DNA from 2 places in the Curtobacterium sp. MCJR17_020 genome. Region 2 is predicted to be linked to the other one. Evidence: predicted binding sites of a transcription regulator. Region 2 holds the regulator's gene; the other holds the start of a gene.
The links. Region 2 encodes HspR, which represses chaperone genes until heat shock. Its sites were predicted from a motif close to AAGTTGAGTCNNNNNGACTCAACTT; they were not measured.

Region 1 (7,368 bases), 430 kb from region 2:
CGCGCCGGGCGGCGTGCACCGTCGTCACGCGCCCGGGGTCATGGCGGCGAGGGCGATGACGGTCGTGGCGACGATCGCGGCACAGAGCAGCAGCGTGGCGATGGTGTGTTTCGTCGAGGACTCCATGTCACCAGACTCGCGGTCCGGAGTCGCCGGGGCATCGGGCGCAGGAGCGAAGCGCTTCGTCCCTGCGGGTGAAGCGAGGGCGAGCACTCGGTCCTCGGGATCAGACCACGACGGAGCCCCGCTGGCGGTGCGCGATCGAGACGGACTCGCCGGACACCGCGCTGAGCGGCGACGACAGGAACGCGATGAGGTCGGCGATCTGCTGCGGTGTCGAGTCGCCGGGGCCCCCTGGACGGACCTCGGCGGACGGGGTGTTCGTCACGGTCCCGGGGTTGACGACGTTCACCGTGACCCCGGTGCCCGCCACGTCGTCGGCCAGGTTCTTCGCGATGACGCTCACCGCCGTGTTCCGGAGTGACGCCGTGATGTTGCCGGAGAAGTAGGCGTTCTGCCCGCTCACCACGACCACCCGGCCGAACCCGGCCTCGCGCTGGGCGGGGAGCACGGCGTTCGCGACGCGGAGGAACCCGAGCGCCTTGCCGTCGATCGCGTCGAGGACCTGCTCCGGGTCGGACTTCCGGGCCGGGTCGAGGGTGCTCGCGCTCGGGGCAGCGGTCACGACGAGCACGTCGATGCGCCCGTGCCGCTCGAGGACGGCGGCGATGCCCGCGTCCACCGACTCCTGCGAGGCGGTGTCGATCGACACGCTGTCGTCGGAGTCGTGGGCGCTGCGGGACGCGACGACGACGGTCGCCCCCTCGGCCCGGAGGCGGTCGGCGACTGCGGCACCGATGTACCCCTTGCCTCCGACGACGAGTGCGACACGGTTCTTGAGTTCGAGGTCCACGCGCCCACGCTATGCCTGAAGGCCCGGGGGCGTGACGGCCCGCCGGCCTGCGGACGTGACGACCTGCCGCGCTCCGGACACGACGACGGCGGACGACCGGACCGAGGTCCAGCCGTCCGCCGTCGGCCTCGTCAGTACCGTGCCCGTCAGCGGTCGGGAACGCCTACCGGGCTGAGGTCGCGGATCCCTGCCGTGTCGGTGCCGACCGGCTCGGATGTCCGGAACAGCCCCGAGTAGGCACGGGTGGCGCTCCACCCGGCGATGACCGCGACCGTCCCCACCAGGCTCGCGACCCACGGGAGCACGGCCGAGTGCTCCCACGCGCCGGGTGCGACCAGCCAGGCGAGGAAGTTGCCCGTCAGTCCGCCGGTCAGGCCCAGGAGCATCGCCACCGGGCGGTCGAGGCTCGTACGGGTCAGGGCGACGGTCACCGCGACGACCGCCACGAGGGCGTTCACGAGGTCGGCCACGGCCGGCCCCCTCAGCGCGCGGAGTCGCCCGCCGCGACGGCGAGCTGCTCGCGACCCGCGCCGACGTCCACCGCGATCTTCCGCGGCTTCGCCGACTCCTTGACGGGCAGGGTGACACTCAGGACACCGTTGTCGTACCCGGCCGTGATGCGCTCGGCGTCGAGACCGTCACCGAGCGTGAGCTGGCGGACGAACGAGCCGGGCTGCCGCTCGCGCGTGATCCACTGCGACCCCTCGGGGGCGCCGAGGGTGCGCTCGGCGCGGATCGTCAGCACGGAGCCGTCCACGTCGATGTCGATGGAGCCCGGATCGACTCCGGGCAGGTCGACGTCGAGCACGTAGTGGTCACCCGTGCGGTACAGGTCCATCGGCATCGAACGCGGCCCGGCACCGGCCCCGGCGAGGAGGGAACCGGCGAGTCGGTCGAGCTCGCGGAACGGATCGAAGTTCATCGTCATCGGAAAATCAACTCCTTCGTGGTTCTCGTTGAGTCCCCTCGACTCAACTGCCTCCGTTTTAGCACTCGACCCTGGCGAGTGCCAAAAGTGTGCTCAGAGCTCGCCGAGAACCTCACCCGAGCAGCGGTTCGAGCCGGCTCACCGCCCGGCGCAGGTGCACCAACGCGTCGCCCGGCGACGACACCCGGGCAGCCGGCGCCGACAGGGTCAGGCCCGCCACGAGCTCTCCGCGCTCGCCCCGGACGGGCAGCGCCAGGCACCCGAACCCCGCCGTGAACGCGCCGACCTGGTGCACCGGTCCGAGGCCCCCTTCGGCGTGCAGCCGCCCCATCGCACTCGACCCGGGAGTCGCCCGCAGTGCGGCTTCGTCGAGCAGGGGGAAGTCCGGGTCGACGTCGATGTCGCGCACACCGGCGGCGTCGTAGCGCGCCAGGTGCACGCCCGCCCGGACGGCGGAGCGGACGTCGGCGAGCACCGACCGCACGGCCCGGGGCAGCGGAGCGAGCGTCGGCGCGGGCGACACCCCGGCCAGGTCGGCGACCTTGTGGCCGAGGGCGAAGCCGCGCAGGTCCGGCAACCGGACGAGGTACTCGTCCTCGACGAGCAGGGTGATGAGCCGGTAGGTGGTGGCCCGCGGCATCCCGAGGGCCTCCGAGATCTGCTGGGCGGTGACGCCCGGTCCCGCGTGCGCGGCGGCCTCCAGCACCGCGAGGGCGTTCTGGATCGCCTTCGGTTGCCGCGCGCGGAGTCCGGGTTCGCTCACCGCACCTCCGCCTGGTGGCCGGTTCCGGCGGACGGACGGGAGGCCCCCAGCAGGTCCGCCTCGACCGGCACGTCGTACACGGCGCGGCTCCGACCCCGCCGCCAGGGTCGCCGACGCGTGGCCACCAGGAACGCGACCACCACCGCGGCGACCGTCCCGACGGCGAGGGCGACGGCCGGCCAGCGGGACGACGCGGCCTCGACCCCGAGGTAGGTGAGCAGGACGGCGGTCAGCAGGACCCCGGTCGTGACGGCGACGACCGCGACACCCGCCGTCAGCTCACCGATGCGCCGCAGGAACACCGGGGCCGCGAAGCACGTCAGGGCGTACGCCGCGATGTACCCGAGGGCGGCGACGACGAGCTCGGCCTCCATCAGCGTCCACGTCGGGATCCCGCCCGCCAGGCCGAGGACCGGCAGCACCGTGAGCACGCCGCACGCGACCGCGCCGGCCACGAACGGGGTCCGGAAGCGAGGCGACGCCCGACCGAGCACCCGGGGCAGGACCCCTTCGCGGCCCATCGCGAACAGGACCCGCACGAGCGCGGTGGTCGAGGCGATCGCGCACGCCGCGAACGACGCCGCGATCCCGAGGTCGAGCGCCCACCCGATCCACTGCATGCCGAAGGCGTTCGCCAGCTCGTTGACGGGTGAGGCGCTCGACGCCAGGTCGGCGCCCACGGCGGCGAACCCCATCTGCTGGGCCGCAGCGCTGACCACGTAGAGCACCCCGGCGACCAGGACGGTCCACGAGATCGCGCGGGGGATCGCCTGGAACGGGCGCCGGGCCTCCACACCGAGCACCGACGCGCTCTCGAACCCGACGAACGCGGTCACGGCGAGGGCGGTGCCGACCGCGAACGACGCCGGCTGCGTCGGCCCGAGGGCGACGGCGGAGGCGTCTGCCGGGTGCAGGCGCGCGACCAGTGCGACGATCAGGACCACGATGACCGCGACCGACAGCGACTCCACGAGCAGGGTCAGCCGGGTCGACAACCGGACCCCGAGCGCGATCACCGCGAAGACGGCCGCGCCCATCACCAGCACGACGACGATCGTGACCAGGGCGTCGTCGCCGGCGGCCGGAACGAAGCGGGACAGCAGGTAGTCGAGGTAGTAGCCGCTGCCGGTGAGCGAGAACATCGCGATGAAGCCGTACCCGAGCAGGAGTGCTGCGCCCGCGACGACCCCGGCGACCGGGCCGAGCCCGAGCGAGACGTAGGTGTAGAGCGAGCCGGTACCGGCGACGCGTCGGACGAACTGGTTCACCGTCCGCCCGACCAGGAACGACAGCGCCATCGCAGCCAGCAGCGACCACGTGGCCCCCTGGCCGGCGACCGTCGCGACGAGGACCGGGATCGTCGTCGCGGCGGCGGACGGTGCCACGGCCGACACCGACTGGGCGAGGACGTCGACCGGGCCGATGCTCCGCCGCGACAACCCGTCGACGGGGGAGCGCGTGCCGACGCCGGGCACCCGTGGCGGGTCGGCGATGGCTCGGTCGAGCGCGGTCATGCGGCAACCGTAGGGCTGCGTCGTTGCGCCCGTGTCTCGGTGGTGTTTCGACGGGGTCTCACGCAAACGAGACGCCTCCGACGAGCACGTCCCATTCGGCGGCGACAGGGCTTCACGTCGGTGGAACGGCACTGCAACGGCGGCACGGGACCGTGGTCACACCCAGCACCACCACCTGCGATCCCCACCCACCCCGTCCCACCCGAACCGGAAGGCCACGATGTCCAGCATCACGAAGGACCCCGCGTCACTCGGAGCCGCACCCGCGCCGCAGCGGACCATGCGCGGCTCGCTCGGCGTCACCGCGATCGTGTTCATGGTCGTCGCGGCCGCCGCCCCGCTCACCGTCGTCGGCGGCGCCGCCCCGCTCGGCATGCTGCTCGGCAACGGCGTCGGGTTCCCGTCGCTCTACGCCGCGTCGGCCGTCGTGCTGCTGCTCTTCTCGGTGGGCCTGGCGGCGATGACCCGGCACGTGCCGCGGCCGGGCGCGTTCTTCACGTTCGTCGGGCACGGGCTCGGTCGTCCGGCCGGCGCGGGAGCCGCCACGCTGGCCCTCCTGACGTACACGACCATCCAGGTCAGCGTGCACGGCTACATCGGGTACCTGCTCGGCGTCACCGTCACGGGTCTCGGCGGACCGGACATCCCCTGGTACGTCTGGTCCCTGGTCGTCGTGGCCCTGGTCGGGATGCTCGGCTACCGGCACATCGACCTGTCGAGCAAGGTGCTCGGCGTGATGCTCGTCGGCGAGGTCGGCATCGTGCTCGTCCTGGTCGCCGCGATCGTGTTCCGCGGCGGAGCCGACGGCCTGTCCCTCGCACCGTTCGAGCCGACCCAGATCATGTCCGGGTCGCCCGGCGTCGGGCTGATGTTCGCCATCGCCGCGTTCATCGGGTTCGAGGCCACCGCGATCTTCCGCGACGAGGCGAAGGACCCGGAGCGGACCATCCCCCGTGCGACGTACACGGCCGTGATCGGCATCGGCGTCTTCTACACGCTCGCGTCGTGGGGGCTCGTGATGGCCTGGGGCCCCGACGGCATCCTCGCCGAGGTCGCGAAGGACCCCGGATCGCTCATCCTCACCACCGCCGCGCAGTACATCGGCAGCGCGGGGGAAGCCGTGCTCAACGTGCTGCTGCTGACGAGCATGTTCGCCTGCGTCCTGTCGTTCCACAACGTGATCACCCGGTACCAGCACTCGATGGCGAACGCGTCGCTGCTGCCCGGCCGGCTCGGCGACGTGCACCGGAAGCACGCGTCCCCGCACACCTCGAGCCTGGTGCAGACCGTCACCGCCGCCGTGCTGATGGTGCTGTTCGCGGTGCTCGGCCTCGACCCGGTGCTGCAGGTGTTCAGCTGGTTCGCCGGCGTCGCCACCCTGGGCGTCGCGATCCTGATGGCCGCGACGAGCCTCGCCGTGATCGTGTACTTCCGCCGCAACCCCGGTGACCGGCGGGTCTGGAACACCATCGTCGCGCCCGTCCTCGGGTTCCTCGGGCTCGTCGCCGCCGCTGTCCTGATCTGGGTGAACTTCCCGACGCTCGTCGGCGACGTCGACGCCTCGGGCGCGAGCGTCTTCGGCGTCGTGAGCATCGTGCTCACCGGCCTGGTCGTCGTCGTTCCCGTCATCGGCGTGGTGCAGGCGGTGGTGCTGCGACGCCGCAGCCGGAGCCGCTACGAGCAGATGCTCGACCGTCTCGCCACCGAGAGCTGACCCGCCGGGCGCACCACGCGCCTCCCGGCCGAACCGACCTGACCCGACGCACGACGCAACGCGCAAGGAGCACCACGCACATGACGATCACCGACCCGACCACCGTGACCACCGACGCAGCCACCACCACGCACCCGCTCGGCAGCCTGACGCCCGATGAGTTCACCGCCGTCCGCGACCTCGTCACGGCGCAGCCGGACTGGACCGACACCACCCGCTTCGCCTACGTCGGCCTCGAGGAGCCGCACAAGCAGGAGGTCCTGGCGTGGCAGGCCGGCGACGGCCCCCTGCCGGACCGCACGGCCCGGGTGATGCTGCTCGACATGGCGACCGGTCGCTCCACCGACCGCGTCGTGTCGATCACCACCGGCGCGGTGCTGCGGACCGACGTGCTGGACGGGTCCCGTGGCCAGCTGCCTGTCCTGATCGAGGAGTTCGACGCCGTCGGCGAGATCGCGAACGCGGACGAGCGCTGGGTCGCTGCCCTGGCGAAGCGCGGACTGTCCGCCGACGAGGTCAAGTGCGTGCCGCTGTCCGCCGGGTACTACGACTACCCGGAAGAGGTCGGTCGGCGCATCCTGCGCGTGCTCGCCTTCAAGCAGGACCACCCGGCCGACCACGTGTGGGCGCACCCCGTCGACGGCCTGTCGGCGTACGTCGACGCCGCGAACCGGGCCGTCACGCGGATCGTGGACGTGGCGGACATGCCCGTGCCGACCACCTCGGGGAACTTCGACGACCCGGCGATGCAGGGCGAACCGCTCGACCTCAAGCCGATCGTCATCACCCAGCCCGAGGGGCCGTCGTTCCGCGTCGACGGCGAGTTCGTCGAGTGGGCGAACTGGCGGTTCCAGGTCGGCTTCGACGCCCGCGAGGGACTCGTGCTCCGCCAGCTCTCGTGGCAGGACGGCGAGCGGCTGCGCCCGATCGTGTACCGGGCGTCGATCGACGAGATGCTCGTGCCGTACGGCGACCCGTCTCCGGTGCGGTTCTGGCAGAACTACTTCGACACCGGCGAGTACCTGTTCGGGCGGTTCACGAACTCGCTCGAGCTCGGCTGCGACTGCGTCGGCGAGATCCAGTACTTCGACGCCGTCCTGGCCGACGAGCTCGGCAACCCGCAGACCATCCGCAACGGCATCTGCATGCACGAGGAGGACTTCGGCACGCTCTGGAAGCACGGCGACATCTACACGGGCTCGCAGGAGGTCCGTCGGTCCCGGCGCCTGGTGATCTCGTTCTTCACCACCGTCGGCAACTACGACTACGGCTTCTACTGGTACCTGTACCTGGACGGCACGATCGAGTGCGAGGCGAAGCTCACCGGCGTGCTCTTCACCAGCTCGTACCCGGGGCGATCGGAGTCCGGCGATGACTACCCGTACGCATCCGAGGTCGCCCCCGGCCTCGGTGCCCCGTACCACCAGCACCTGTTCTCGGCGCGGCTCGACATGATGGTCGACGGGCTGTCGAACGCCGTGGACGAGGTCGACGCCGTGCGGGTGCCGGTCGGGCCGGGCAACGAGCACGGCAACG
Region 2 (7,368 bases):
CGTCGCGGTACGACTGGCCGGGGAACACGTCGTTCAGCACCGCGCCGGTCTGGTCGCCGCGCACCGCTCCGGACCGGACGATACTGCCGTCCGGGTCGCGGAGGTCGATCTGCAGGTACGCCTGACCGGACCACGACGTGTGGGCCGAGTAGGACGTCGCCGCACGCCACCCGAGCGCTCCGGCGCCGTCGACCCAGAGCACTCCGACCGGACGGTTCGCCTGACCACGAGCGACGACCGAGTCCGCACCGACGGCGACCGTGGTGACGATGATCGAGTCCTCGGTGCCGTCACCACTCCGGAGCCGGACGACCAGCCGCCCGGTGTCCTCCCCGACGACGTCGGCCACGGCTGTGGCGTCGACGACCGTTGCCGACCCCCGGCCGCTCGCGGTCCCGAGGCCGGTGACGTCGGGCGCATCGACCACGCGACGCCCGACCGGAACCGGACCGACGACCGGTTCGACGACGACGACCGGCGGGTCGTACCCGGGGATGATGTGCTCGACGATCCGGTTCCGCGAGTCGACGTTGTCCCAGATCCGCTGCTCGAGCTCCGGGTACGCAGCCACGGCTGCCCGCGTGGCATCCGACACCGGGAATCCGAGCTCGTCGTAGAACGGTGCGAGGTTCCGGTCGGCCACACGCGATGCGACCGTCACGAACAGGGCGTGCCGCTCGTCGTTGGTCACCACGTGCGGGTTGGTTGCCGCCGACTCGGCACGGAGCGCCGCGAAGAACCGCGGCAGGAACGCGTCGCCGAAGGCCCGTCGGAGCTGCTCCCAGGCCAGCAGTCGGATGCGGTCGCTCGCCCGCAACCAGTCACGGTCGTCCGAGGCGAAGTACTCCCGGAACGCCGCGGTGCTCTGGTCCCAGCGACTCGGGAAGCCCAGGCCGTCCTGCACGGCGAGCGAGGAGATGTTGGTGATCGTCTCGGCCGTGCCCGGGAACGAGTTGATCGGCGCCTCGTACGTGTGGCCGACCTCGTGCCACAGCGCCCACTGGTCGTCGATCGGGTCGCGGAACAGGTCGCCGCCGGCGCCGGTGCTCACCTGGAACATGATCCGGCCGCTCCCCGCGTTCGCGTACCCGCCGCCGGTGTCCGGCGAGACGATGTGGATGCGGTGCCGGTGCTTGTGCGAGGTCCCGACCGCGTCGTCGTGCAGCCCGTAGGTCTCGTTGGTCAGCTCGACGACCCGGTCCCAGTTCGCCGTCCGGGCGACCAGGTCGTCGGACGGGATCACGGTGCCGGTCTTGGGCTTCTGGAAGTCGCCGAACATCCGCTCGGAGACGATCTCGACGAACGGCGCGTCGGCCCACCGCGCGAAGTCGGCGGCGAACGACTCCGGCGTGCTCTGCCCGCGCACCCACGTGGGCACGGGTTCTCCCCCGGAGATCGTCGCCGTCGCGGTGCCCTCAGGAGCCGTGCTCACCAGGGACACCATGCCGTCGTGCGGAGCCGTCACCTCGTTCACCCCGGAAGCGACTGGAGTTCGCCGGTACCCGACGTCCCGTCCGTCGTTGTGCGCCGCGTACGTGCCGATGAGTCCGATCGCCACCTCCATCGCCGGGGCGCCCGGTGGGACGGTGACGGTGACGACGTCACCGGACTCGACGAACCGGCCAGCGGGCTGCAGATCGCTGTGCGGGAACCGGCGCCCTTCGGCGGTGGCCGCCGCCGACGCACTCCCGATGCCGTGGACCAGGACCCTCGTCTCGGTCCCGTCGTCCGAGTGCACGATCGAGGTCTCCGACGGCACCCGGGGCTGCCCAGCAGTTGCCGGAGAGGTCGTGCCGCCGCCGATGATCAGCGCGAGGGCGACGAGAGCAGCAGGAAGCAGGACAGAGCGACGCATGGTTCATATATTACATGCGCTATGCGACGATGATCAGTGCGGCCCGCGGTACAGCACGATCTGGGTGTTCCGCTGGGGCCGCATCCCAGCGCGCAACGACACCGCGGCGCCCGTGGTCGTCGCCGCGAACACGCGTGCGCCAGGACGGTTGATGAGCTGGTCGGCCAACGCCGATTCGAGCTCGCGCACCCGGTCGCGGAGTTCCTTGTTCTCGTTCTCCAGGTCGAGCACCCGCCGGATCCCCTCCAGCGACACCCCCTCGGAGCCGAGGCGCGCGATCTCGCGCAGCTGCACGACGTCGCGCATGGAGTAGCGGCGGGAACCGCCGCGGGTGCGGCCCGGGACGACCAGGCCGAGCCGGTCGTACTGGCGCAGCGTCTGCGGGTGCATCTCCGCGAGCTCCGCCGCGGTCGCGATCGCGAAGACGGGCGAGTTCTCGTCCATGTCGGTCATGGCGTGTTCCTTCCGTCGTTCGCGTGGTGGTGAAAACCAGCCTGGAGGCCCGGTGCGGCTTCCTGACGGAGCCGCACCGTTCCTCCAGGGCGGGTCTACTGCTGTGCTTGCGTGACGCTAGTCGCGCGCCTTGGCGAGGAGGTCCTCGCGCGGGTTCTCGTCGGGGAGCGAGGCCGCGAGCGCCTCGACGGCCTCGCGCTGCTTGTCCGACAGGTGCGACGGCACCGCGACCTGGACGGTCGCGAGCAGGTCGCCCGTGCCGTTCTTCGTCGCGACGCCGCGGCCCTTGACACGCAGGACGCGACCCGAGGGCGTGCCGGGAGCGACCTTCAGCTTGACGGTCGAACCGCCGAGCGTCGGGACCTCGATCGTCGCGCCGAGGGCTGCCTCGACGAACGTCACGGGGACGTCCAGACGCAGGTTGAGCCCGTCGCGCTCGAACACCGGGTGCTTGCGGACCGAGACGGCGACCACCAGGTCACCGGCCTCGCCGCCGTCGGGCGAGGGTTCGCCTCGGCCGCGCAGCCGGATCTTCTGGCCGTCCGCGACCCCGGCGGGGATGCGGACGTTCACCGGACGACCGTTGCCCTGCGACAGCTTGACGGTGTCGCCGGCGATCGCGGTGGTGAAGTCGAGCGTCGTCGACGCCGTGACGTCGCGACCCTTCGTCGGTCCACCGAAGCCACGGTACCCGCCGGAGGCCTGGCCGAAGCCACCACCGCCACCGGCTGTGCCTGCTCCGAACATGCCGCCGAGGATGTCTTCGAAGCCGCCGGCACCGCCCTGACCGAAGCGGACACGCTGTCCGCCCCCGCCCTGCTGGCCGAACATGCCACCGAAGACGTCCTCGAACCCGCCGCCCTGGCCTCCGCCGCCCGCTGTGAAGCGGGCGCCGGAGCCCATGGCGCGGACCTGGTCGTACTCCTGGCGCTGCTCCTTGTCGGAGAGCACCGAGTAGGCCTCGCTGATCTCCTTGAAGCGGTTCTCCGCCGCGGCGTCACCCGGGTTGGAGTCCGGGTGGAACTGCCGGGCGAGCTTCCGGTAGGTCTTCTTCAGCTCGGCCTCCGACGCGTCCTTCGACACTCCGAGGACCTTGTAGAAGTCCTTGTCGAACCAGTCCTGACTGGCCACTGGTACCTACCTTCCGTTCCGGCTCAGGCCGGGACCGCCACCGCGACCTTGGCCGCACGGAGCACGCGCTCGCCGAGCTTGTAGCCCGGCTCGACGACGTCCGCCACGGTCTGGCCGGTGGCACCCGGGGTCGGGAGCTGGACGATCGCCTCGTGGATGTTCGGATCGAAGGCTTCACCCTTCTCACCGATCTGCACGAGCTTGAACTTGTCGAAGCCCCCGCGGATCTTCTGACCGATGACCTGCATCGGACCCTCGGCGAGGTCACCGTGGGCCTCGGCCCGGGTGAGGTCGTCGAGCGCCGGCAGCAGGGCCCGCACCACTTCGGCGATGGCGACCTCGCGGTTCGCCTCGCGGTCGCGCTCGACGCGCTTCCGGAAGTTCACCAGCTCGGCCTGCGCACGCAGCATGTCGGCACGCATCTCGGCGACGAGGTCGCGGTCCGCGGTGGACAGGTTGTCCTCGGCGATGCCGCGAGCGGCGTCGGCCAGGAGTGCCTCGTCCTCGGGGGAGAGGTCGGTGGCACCCCCTGCCGGCGCGTCCGTCGGAACCTCGACGTCGGGGCCTTCGGCCTCGATGAGGTCCTCCGGCTGCTCCGCGTTGGTGGCGTCCCCTTCGACCTGGGGTTCGTCCTCGTTGGGGACGTTGTCCTTCGGGTCCGTCATCTACTTCTTGTCCTTGTCGTCCTCGTCGTCCACGACCTCGGCATCGACGATGTCCTCGTCGTCCTGCGCTGCCTGGTCGGCGGTGGGCTGCTCACCAGCCGGGGCGCCAGCGTCCTGCTGGGAGTAAATAGCCTGACCGAGCTTGCCCTGCGACTCGTTGAGCTTGTCGAACGCGGTCTTCACGGCCTCGTCGTCCTCACCCGCGAGCGCGGACTTCAGCGCGTCGACGTCGGCCTGCACCTCGGACTTGACGTCCTCGGGGAGCTTGTCGTCGTTCTCCTTGATGAGCTTCTCGATCGAGTAGACGAGCTGCTCGGCCTGGTTGCGACGCTCGTTGGCCTCGCGACGGGCCTTGTCCTCGGCGGCGTGCTCCTCGGCCTCGCGGACCATGCGCTCGATGTCCTCCTTCGGCAGCGACGAACCGCCGGAGATGACCATCGACTGCTCCTTGCCGGTGCCCTTGTCCTTCGCGGACACGTGCACGATGCCGTTGGCGTCGATGTCGAACGTGACCTCGACCTGGGGCACACCACGGGGAGCCGGCGCGATGCCGGTGAGCTCGAACGTGCCGAGCGGCTTGTTGTCGCGGGTGAACTCGCGCTCGCCCTGGAAGACCTGGATCGCGACCGACGGCTGGTTGTCGTCAGCGGTCGTGAAGGTCTCGCTCCGCTTGGTCGGGATCGCGGTGTTGCGGTCGATGAGCTTCGTCATCAGGCCACCCTTGGTCTCGATGCCGAGCGACAGCGGCGTGACGTCGATGAGCAGGACGTCCTTGCGCTCGCCCTTCAGCACACCGGCCTGCAGTGCGGCGCCGACGGCGACGACCTCGTCCGGGTTGACGCCCTGGTTCGGCGACTTGCCACCGGTGAGCTGCTTGACGACCTCGGCCACAGCGGGCATGCGGGTCGAGCCGCCGACGAGCACGACGTGCGCGATCTCGTTGACCGAGACACCGGCTTCCTTGATGACGTCGTTGAAGGGCTTCTTCGTGCGGTCGAGCAGGTCGGAGGTCATCTGCTCGAACTGCGCGCGCGAGATGGTCTCGTCGAGGTTGAGCGGCCCCTCGGCCGTGAGCGTCAGGTACGGGAGCTGGATGTTCGCCGACATCTGCGACGACAGTTCCTTCTTCGCCTGCTCGGCGGCTTCCTTCAGACGCTGCTTGGCGATCTTGTCCGTGGACAGGTCGACGCCGTGCTCGTCCTTGAACTTCTTGATCAGGTAGTCGACGATGCGCTGGTCCCAGTCGTCACCACCGAGGCGGTTGTCACCGGAGGTCGCGCGGACCTGGATCGTCGAGAAGTCGTCGTCCTTGCCCACCTCGAGCAGGGAGACGTCGAACGTGCCGCCACCGAGGTCGAAGACCAGGATGAGCTCGTCTTCCTTGCCCTTGTCGAGGCCGTAGGCCAGCGCGGCAGCGGTCGGCTCGTTGATGATGCGCAGGACGTTGAGGCCGGCGATCTCACCGGCGTCCTTCGTGGCCTGGCGCTCGGCGTCGTTGAAGTACGCCGGCACGGTGATGACTGCGTCGGTGACGTCCTCGCCGAGGTACTGCTCGGCGTCGCGCTTGAGCTTCCCGAGGGTACGGGCCGAGATCTCCTGCGGCGTGTACTTCTTGCCGTCGATCTCGACGGTCCAGTCGGTGCCGATGTGGCGCTTGACCGACGCGATGGTGCGGTCGACGTTGGTCACGGCCTGGCGCTTCGCGGTCTCGCCGACCAGGACCTCGCCGTCCTTCGTGAACGCGACGATCGACGGGGTGGTCCGGAGGCCCTCGGCGTTGGCGATGACGGTGGGCTCGCCGCCTTCGAGAACGCTGACGACCGAGTTGGTGGTTCCGAGGTCGATGCCTACTGCACGTCCCATGTGTGGTGCTCCTTCTTGCTCGAGGTAAGTCGTTGGACTTGCGTCCGATGGACTCAACTCTACTCAGGACAGCGACGGCGTCAACTCCGAAAGCGGAAACTTGCGCTGATCACACTCAACTCTCAGGGCGTCGGGTCCGGCTGCGGTGCGCATCCGTTCGTATCTCACGTGATATTCTGTATACACATACTGCGCTGGCGTGGCTGGCGCGTGCGTATCTCCCTTCCCGAACGGTCGCGCTCTGCGACCTGTCCTGAAAGATGCACATGTCTCACAAGAAGAGGGCCTCGACGGCCTTCAAGTCCATCGGTGCGGCCGGGCTCGCCGCCGCCACCATCGTCTCCGGGTTGTCGTTCGGTGCACCCACAGCGTCTGCTGCATCCATCGTCACCACGAAGACCCCGAGTGAACGCGCCGGTGCGCGAGCGACCGACCTCGGTCAGGTCGCAATGGTCTGGAAGTCGGGTAGTTCTTGGTACGCCATTACCCGAAACCAGAACAACGATCGGGTCCCGACTGCTTTCTCGACCGAATCCGAAGCGAAGCGAGCAGCGAGCTTGACCTGGAAGCTGCAGCTCAATGACGACGGTACGTTCCGATTTGTCGTCGGTGATCGTTGCGCGACAGACCGGTATGATTCTGACACCTACCGCGCATATCTCTTCGACACCCGCATCGTGTGCGGCCAAGGCGCCGATACGTGGAAACTCGCCAGCGGTGGAAAGATCCAGAACACCGAGACGAACCGGTACGTCGGACCCGTAGCGTCATTCGTGCAGGAGAACGGCCGTCCGTGGTACGCGATGGGAACCGGAAGTGGGTATCAGTTCCCTGGAATCACCGACCTCGTTCAGGCCGCGCAGAAGCGCGCACTCGACGCGTCGATCACGAAAGTGAACAACATTGCGCGGACTGCCGTCGTCAGTGGCACGGCGACTCCGAAGGCGACAGTGTCGATCGGCAGCAAGTCCGTAACCGTCGACGATGACGGCAAGTGGTCGATGACCGTTGAAGGACTGAAGGACGGCGCGAACGACCTCATCGCGATCCAGAAGATCGACAACGTCGAGCATGACCGGAAGACGGTCACGGTGACGATCGTCGATGGTGGCACGCTCGTGGGTGTCGATCAGGGTCCGGTCGAGTTGACGCGTGGCGAGTCGGCCGAGGTGCCGTTCCTGGTGCAGAACAACGAGACCCGCACGAACATGGTCGGCTCCGTGACGCTCACCGCGCCGGAGGGCACCACCTTCGACGCCGGGCAGACCACGGTCGCCGTCGGCTACCGCTCCGGTACCAGCGGGGACTTCAAGCCCTACACCAAGCTCGACCTGAAGGACGGCGTCCGGTCCGATGACGGCCGCACGATGACCTTCACGCTGAACACCGACGGCGGCAACA

Region 1: the regulator HspR is predicted to act here: its motif matches at 1,867-1,891, upstream of DEJ14_RS00340 (Hsp20/alpha crystallin family protein).

What each region holds. Positions count from the first base shown of each region.
Region 1 covers NZ_CP126260.1:72,473-79,840, forward strand. Annotated here, with positions in the region: gene DEJ14_RS00330 (SDR family NAD(P)-dependent oxidoreductase) at 227-913, opposite strand; gene DEJ14_RS00335 (hypothetical protein) at 1,060-1,383, opposite strand; gene DEJ14_RS00340 (Hsp20/alpha crystallin family protein) at 1,395-1,841, opposite strand; gene DEJ14_RS00345 (helix-turn-helix domain-containing protein) at 1,954-2,604, opposite strand; gene DEJ14_RS00350 (APC family permease) at 2,601-4,118, opposite strand; gene DEJ14_RS00355 (APC family permease) at 4,339-5,832, shown strand; gene DEJ14_RS00360 (primary-amine oxidase) at 5,913-7,368, shown strand, end outside.
Region 2 covers NZ_CP126260.1:507,216-514,583, reverse strand. Annotated here, with positions in the region: gene DEJ14_RS02510 (M60 family metallopeptidase) at 1-1,855, opposite strand, end outside; gene DEJ14_RS02505 (heat shock protein transcriptional repressor HspR) at 1,889-2,299, opposite strand; gene DEJ14_RS02500 (DnaJ C-terminal domain-containing protein) at 2,426-3,439, opposite strand; gene DEJ14_RS02495 (nucleotide exchange factor GrpE) at 3,463-4,104, opposite strand; gene dnaK (molecular chaperone DnaK) at 4,105-5,967, opposite strand; gene DEJ14_RS02485 (Ig-like domain-containing protein) at 6,234-7,368, shown strand, end outside.